DNA from 2 places in the Paracidovorax sp. genome. Region 2 is predicted to be linked to the other one. Evidence: riboswitches for the same ligand, from Rfam matches in the RefSeq annotation. Region 2 holds a riboswitch; the other holds the start of a gene.
What was found. Region 2 has a riboswitch for glycine ahead of AC3A84_RS17175 (D-amino acid dehydrogenase). Riboswitches for the same ligand answer to the same signal wherever they lie in the genome.
Positions count from the first base shown of each region.

Region 1 (3,202 bases), on a different contig from region 2:
GCGCAAGCCCCCAGGGCGGCGTCGTAGTCGAAAGGGTCGGCTGCAGCGTTCAAGGGCGGGCTGGGAGGGTGGTGGAGGGATCTGCGGCATCGTAGTGCATGCCGCAGGCCCGGCCGCCCTTCCCCTTGCACGCCTGGGGCGGCCGATGCTGCCCAGCGCAGCGATTCCGGTCAGGCCGCCTTGTAGAAGATGTAGTCGGCCTGGTAGGGCACGGTGGTCTTCTGGCCCTTGTTGGCCATGGTGCAAGCCATGTTGGCCGGGGCCACGCCGCCCGTGAGGTTTACGCGCTGGATGTAGGTGACGCCGGTCAGCGCGCCGCTACCCATGGCAGGGTTGGCCTTGACCAGCTGGTAGGGCAGCGCGCCGGCGGTGGAAGGCGCCACGGCCAGCTGGGTCGCCGTCAGCTTGGAGCCGTCGTTCGCCTCCCAGGTGGCGGGCGGGCCGTAGTACTTGCCGACCTGCTTGCCGCTGCGGTCCATCAGCTTGGCATCCGGGCCTGCGAAGGTCCATTCCACCTGGCCGGGCATGCCGGCCTTGTCCTTGCATTCGTAGGTGATGTCGCCCTTGCCCACGGTCTCCCAGGCCACCTTGTTGCCGGCCGGCACCTGGATGGACGCGGGCAGGCTGGCCTGCGAGAAGGCCATGCCGGAGGACGGCGACGACGACATCGAGCCGCAGGCGGCCAGCAGGGCAGCGGCGGACACGGTACCGGCCAGGGTGGCGATACGGGAGAGGCGGATGTTGCGCATGGGGTGCTCCTTGGAATCGGGTGAAACAACAGTGGATGGAATCGATGGCAGCCTGTGCTTTTCACGGGTCTGCCCAGGCTCTACCCACGAGGCCGGCATTTGGATGCAGCACCAAATGCAACAAATTGCTTCAACGGGCCTATCGACAATTTCACGAGGATCGCCCACCGGCTCTTGGCCACGCGTTCGCGCCGCTATACTCCGCCCACTCGTCAGGAGAGAGTTGCCGCGCCACGCGGCAGCCGCCGAAGGCGCAGGGCACCAACCGCCCGAACGCTCAGGCAAAAGGACTGACAGGAGCGCCCGCAGGGATGCGGGCGTTTCCCTTGCTGGAGAGAGGCCGCCGCGCGCGCATTGCAGGCAGAGCGGCCCACCGAAGGAGCAAACCCCGCCCCGCAGCCGCATTGACGGCCGCCCGGCACGGTGAATCTCTCAGGTAAAGCGGACAGCGGGGCACATGCAGCGGCCAAAGCCTCCTCACCGGGGCCGGCCGCGTCACTGTTCGCCCCTGTGGAGATTGCCGCCATGTCCTCGTCCGCCCCCGCGTCTGCCGCCCCGCTGCTGACCACCCCGCTCAACGCATTGCACCTGGAACTGGGCGCGCGCATGGTGCCCTTCGCGGGCTATTCCATGCCCGTGCAGTACCCCGCCGGCCTGATGGCCGAGCACCACCACACGCGCACCGCCGCAGGCCTCTTCGACGTCTCGCACATGGGCCAGCTGTGCCTGTCGGGCCCCGATGCCGCAGCCGCCTTCGAAACGCTGATCCCGGTGGACGTGCAGGGCCTGGGCATCGGCCGCCAGCGCTACGGCCTGCTGCTCAACGACGCGGGCGGCATCATCGACGACCTGATGTTCGTGAACCGGGGCGACGACCTCTTCGTCATCGTAAACGGCGCCTGCAAGGTCGGCGACATCGCCCACATCCAGGAACGCATCGGCCACCTCTGCCAAGTGCAGCCCCTGCCCGACCAGGCCCTGCTGGCGCTGCAAGGCCCGCAGGCGGCCGCCGCGCTCGGCCGCCTGGCGCCCGAAGTGCTGTCCCTGGTCTTCATGACCGGCACGGCCGCCTCCATCGCCGGCTGCGACTGCTACGTGACCCGCAGCGGCTACACGGGCGAAGACGGCTTCGAGATCTCCGTGCCCGCCGCGCAGGCGGAGACGCTGGCCCGCGCCCTGCTGGCCCAGCCCGAGGTCCAACCCATCGGCCTGGGCGCGCGCAACTCGCTGCGGCTGGAGGCGGGCCTGTGCCTCTACGGCAACGACATCGACACCACCACCACCCCGCCCGAAGCCGCGCTGAACTGGGCCATCCAGAAGGTGCGCCGCACGGGCGGCGCCCGCGCCGGCGGCTTTCCCGGCGCCGACAAGGTGCTCGCCCAGATCGACGACCCGGCCCTGCTCACGCGCAAGCGCGTGGGCCTGGTGGCGCTGGAGCGCGTGCCGGTGCGCGAGCACACCGAACTGCAGTCGCCGGACGGCCAGCGCATCGGCGAAGTCACCAGCGGCCTGCTGGGCCCCACCGTGGACCGGCCCGTCGCCATGGGCTACGTGACGCCGGCCTTCGCGGCGCTGGGCACGCGGGTGAACGCCATCGTGCGCGGCAAGGCCGTGCCGATGGAAGTGGCGGCCATGCCCTTCACCCCCGCACGCTACTACCGCGGCTGAAGCGCGGCCGGCTCCGGCCGGCGGCCGCCTGCACCGCCTCTGCGCTGCGCCGGGTCGCGCGGGCCGCCCTTCATGAGGCCCGCGCCCCGCTGCCGGACGGCTACAGTCGCTGCTGGCATCGGCGCCATCGTTTCAAACATCGTCTTCCTTCCTCTTTTTTCTGGAGTTTCCCCATGAGCGTCAAGTTTTCCAAAGACCACGAGTGGATCGACACGGCCCAGGCGGACGCCGCCATCGTCGGTATCACCCAGCATGCGCAGGACGCGCTGGGCGACGTGGTGTTCGTGGACCTGCCCGAAGTCGGCAAGACCTTTGAGCAAGGCGAAGTGGCCGGCGTGGTCGAGTCCGTCAAGGCCGCGGCCGACGTGTACATGCCCGTGTCGGGCGAGATCGTCGAAGTGAACGAGGCCCTGCGTGCCGACCCGTCGCTCGCCAACAGCGACCCGCTGGGCGCCGGCTGGTTCTTCAAGGTGCGCGTTTCCGACGCCGCCCAGCTGGACGGCCTGATGGACGAAACCACCTACGCCGCGTTCGCCCAGAACGCCTGACCCCGCCGCTGCCGCTGCGCCCCCCCGGCCGCCGCCGGGTGCGGCGGCCCTCCCCGCCACGCCCCGACCGAACGCCGCCGATGACCACCGCCCTGCCTCCGCTCTCCGCCCTGGAGAACGCCACCGAATTCCAGCCCCGCCACATCGGCATCGATGCGGCGGACGAAGCCCACATGCTCTCCGTGATCGGCGAGGCCTCGCGCCGCGCGCTCATCGACGGCATCGTGCCCCGCTCCA
Region 1 is NZ_JBXYZY010000021.1:538,733-541,934, forward strand. Features, by position in the region: gene AC3A84_RS09325 (sigma-70 family RNA polymerase sigma factor) at 1-53, opposite strand, end outside; gene AC3A84_RS09330 (DUF3455 domain-containing protein) at 171-749, opposite strand; glycine riboswitch at 953-1,052, shown strand; glycine riboswitch at 1,069-1,208, shown strand; gene gcvT (glycine cleavage system aminomethyltransferase GcvT) at 1,275-2,417, shown strand; gene gcvH (glycine cleavage system protein GcvH) at 2,591-2,965, shown strand; gene gcvP (aminomethyl-transferring glycine dehydrogenase) at 3,046-3,202, shown strand, end outside.
Region 1: another riboswitch for glycine. It lies ahead of gcvT (glycine cleavage system aminomethyltransferase GcvT); the one in region 2 lies ahead of AC3A84_RS17175 (D-amino acid dehydrogenase).

Region 2 (3,202 bases):
CGCTGAGAACGTGTTCACGATCTCCTTCCGGCCCCACCGCACCGCAACGCATCGCCCATGACCACCACCGACACCTCCATCGCTGCCCACGACACCATCGACCACATCGCCGGCCTCGCACCCGGCAGCGCGGCCCACGCCGTGCGCCACCAGCGCGACAAGGTCGCCACCGCCACGCAGGGCTGCGAAGACGCGCTCTTCGGCGCCGGCCTGCCCGGCGGCCTCTCGCAAGCCGAGCGCCTGGCCGTGGCGCACGACATTGCCCGCGTGAGCGGCCTGCCCGCGCTGGCGGCGCACTACCGCGCGGCGCTGCAGCCGCTGCATGCCGAGCCGGCCGTGCAGGCGCTCGTCGAGACGCCCGGCGCCGCGATCGCGGATGCACGCCTGCAGGCCATCGTGCATTTCGCCCGCACCCTCGCCACGCAGCCGGCCGAAAGCGACCAGGCCGCCCTGCAAGCGCTGCCCGCTGCGGGCCTCTCGGTGCCCGACACGGTGCTGCTGGCGCAGCTGATCGGCTTCGTCACCTACCAGCTGCGCGTGGTGGCCGGCGTGGCCGCGCTGGCGCAGCTGGGCGATGCAGGCAGCGCGCCCGCTGCTGCGGCAACGGCGCAGGCGGCGGACGCCGCCCCTTTCGTCCACCCCGCCAACCTGCCCGCGCCCGGCGAGCCGCTGCGCGTGAACGGCTACACCAGCGAGACGCTGGACTGGAAAGCCTGGCTGCCCGTGCTTGACCCGGCAGTGGCCACGCCCGAGCAGAACGCGGTGCTCGACCTCAGCCACCCCAAGGCCCGCACGTCGGATTTCTACCTGCTGCTGGCGCACCAGCCGCGCGTGCTGTCCGAGCGCTCGCAAGCCTTCAACGCCATCATGTACGCGCCCGGCGGCCTCTCGCGCGCAGAGCGCGAAGTCGCGAGCACCGTGGTGTCGCGCGTGAACGGCTGCGTGTACTGCGCCTCGGTGCATGCCCAGCGCTTCGAGCAGCTCGCCAAGCGCAACGACGTGATGGCGCAGATCTTCACGGACCCCGATATCGCCGGCACCAATGCGCGCGAGCGGGCCATCGTGCACGCCAGCGCGGCGCTCACGCGCACGCCCGGCACGTTCGGCGCGCAGCACCTGCAGCCGCTGCGCGATGCCGGCCTGTCCGATGTCGAAATCCTGGACGCGCTGCATGCCGCCGCCCTCTTCGCCTGGGCCAACCGGCTGATGCTGAACCTGGGCGAAGCGGTTTTCCCGCAGGCCCGCTGAACCAGCGGCCGCGCCGGGCGCTTCGCGCGGTGCGGTTTCGCTGCTACGATCCGCCCCGCAGGAGAGCGGACGGCCGGCACAGCGGGCGTTCCACCGAAGGCGCAAACTCCCATACACGCTCAGGTACCGTACTGCACACCATCGAATGCCGTCTGGAGAGCCGCCACCACACCCAGTGGCGCACCGAAGGAGCAAGCCCTGCGCCGTGTTGGCGTGCGGTGAATCTCTCAGGTACCAAGGACAGGGGGAGCGGCAGCTGGGCCACGCGCCTGCTGCACGCTATTGAATTCATAGCTGCCTGCGCACGTGTGTCCAGCACTTGAACCCTCAAAGGCTTCAACATGCGCGTGATCGTCCTCGGCGCCGGCTTGCTCGGCACCACCTCCGCTTACTTCCTCCAGCAGCTCGGCCACGAAGTGACCGTCATCGACCGCCAGGCCACGCCCGGCGCAGAGACCAGCTTCGCCAACGGCGGGCAGATCTCGGTGAGCCATGCCGAGCCCTGGGCCAATCCGGGCGCACCGCTGAAGCTGCTCAAGTGGCTGGGCCGCGAAGATGCGCCGCTGCTGTTCCGGCTGCGCGCCGATATGCGGCAGTGGCTCTGGGGCCTGCAGTTCCTGCGCGAATGCACGCCGGCGCGCACGCGCCACAACATCGAGCAGATCGTCGCGCTAGGCACCTATAGCCGCGACACGCTGCAGCAGCTGCGGCGCGACACCGGCATCCGCTATGACGAACGCACGCAGGGCATCCTGCACTTCTACACCAGCGCCAAGGAGTTCGACGCGGCCCTGGCCCCGGCCGAACAGATGCGCCAGCTCGGCTGCGATCGCCGCGTGGTGAACGCCGACGAGGCCGTATCGCTGGAACCTGCGCTGGCCACCATCCGCCCCCAGCTGGCCGGCGCCACTTACACGGCCGCGGACGAGTCAGGTGACGCCAACCTCTTCACCCGCGAGCTGGCGCGGCTGGCCGAGGCGGCCGGCGTCCGGTTCCGCATGGCCTGCCACATCACCGCGCTGCGCACGGTGGGCGGCGCCATCGACCACGTGGAGATCACCAATGCCGAAGGCCGCTACGAGCGCGTGAGCGCCGACGCCTACGTGCTGGCCATGGGTTCGTTCAGCCCGCTGCTGGCCGAGCCGCTGGGCCTGCGCCTGCCGATCTATCCGGCCAAGGGCTATTCAGTGACGCTGCCCGTGCGCGATGCCTCCGCCGCCTACACGGCCAGCCTGACCGACGACGAATACAAGCTGGTCTTCTCGCGTTACACCCGAGCCGCGCAGGACGGACAGCCCGCGCGCGACGTGATGCGCATCGCCGGAACGGCCGAGCTCAACGGCTACGGGCGCGCGCTGAACCACGTGCGCTGCGAGGCCATCGTGCGGCGCGTGGAAGCGCTTTTTCCTGGTGCGGGCGACACGGCGGGTGCGCAGTTCTGGTCGGGCCTGCGCCCGGCCACGCCCAGCAACGTGCCGCTGATCGGCAAGACCAGGCTGCCCAACCTGTACCTCAACACCGGCCACGGCACGCTGGGCTGGACGCATGCCTGCGGCTCGGGCAAGTCGATCGCGCGCATCGTGAGCGGGCTGGCGCCGGAGCTGGACTTCGCGTTCGCCGGGCTCCCCGCGGCATCCGCCCCCGCCTGCTGCCGGCCTGATGCCTGAGGCCCGCTTGCCCTGCGGCGAACGGGGCAGCGGGGCAGCGCAGCTCGGCGGTGAAGATGCGCGGCGAGAGGCGCCTGAGGCGCTCAGTTCGCCGCGTTGCCCACGAACACGGTCAGCACGCCGGTGTAGCCGTAGAGCCGGTCGTGCGCGATCTCGCCGGCGGCGAAGAAGCCCACCAGGGGCACGTCGCCCAGCGCATGGCGCACGATCTGCAGCTCCGCGCTGGGCCCGCCGAAATGCGGCCCGCCGCGGCCCGAGCAGCTGACGTAGATGGCACCCAGGATCTG
Region 2 is NZ_JBXYZY010000040.1:237,270-240,471, forward strand. Features, by position in the region: gene AC3A84_RS17165 (SidA/IucD/PvdA family monooxygenase) at 1-6, shown strand, start outside; gene AC3A84_RS17170 (CMD domain-containing protein) at 58-1,248, shown strand; glycine riboswitch at 1,391-1,502, shown strand; gene AC3A84_RS17175 (D-amino acid dehydrogenase) at 1,590-2,915, shown strand; gene AC3A84_RS17180 (FIST signal transduction protein) at 2,999-3,202, opposite strand, start outside.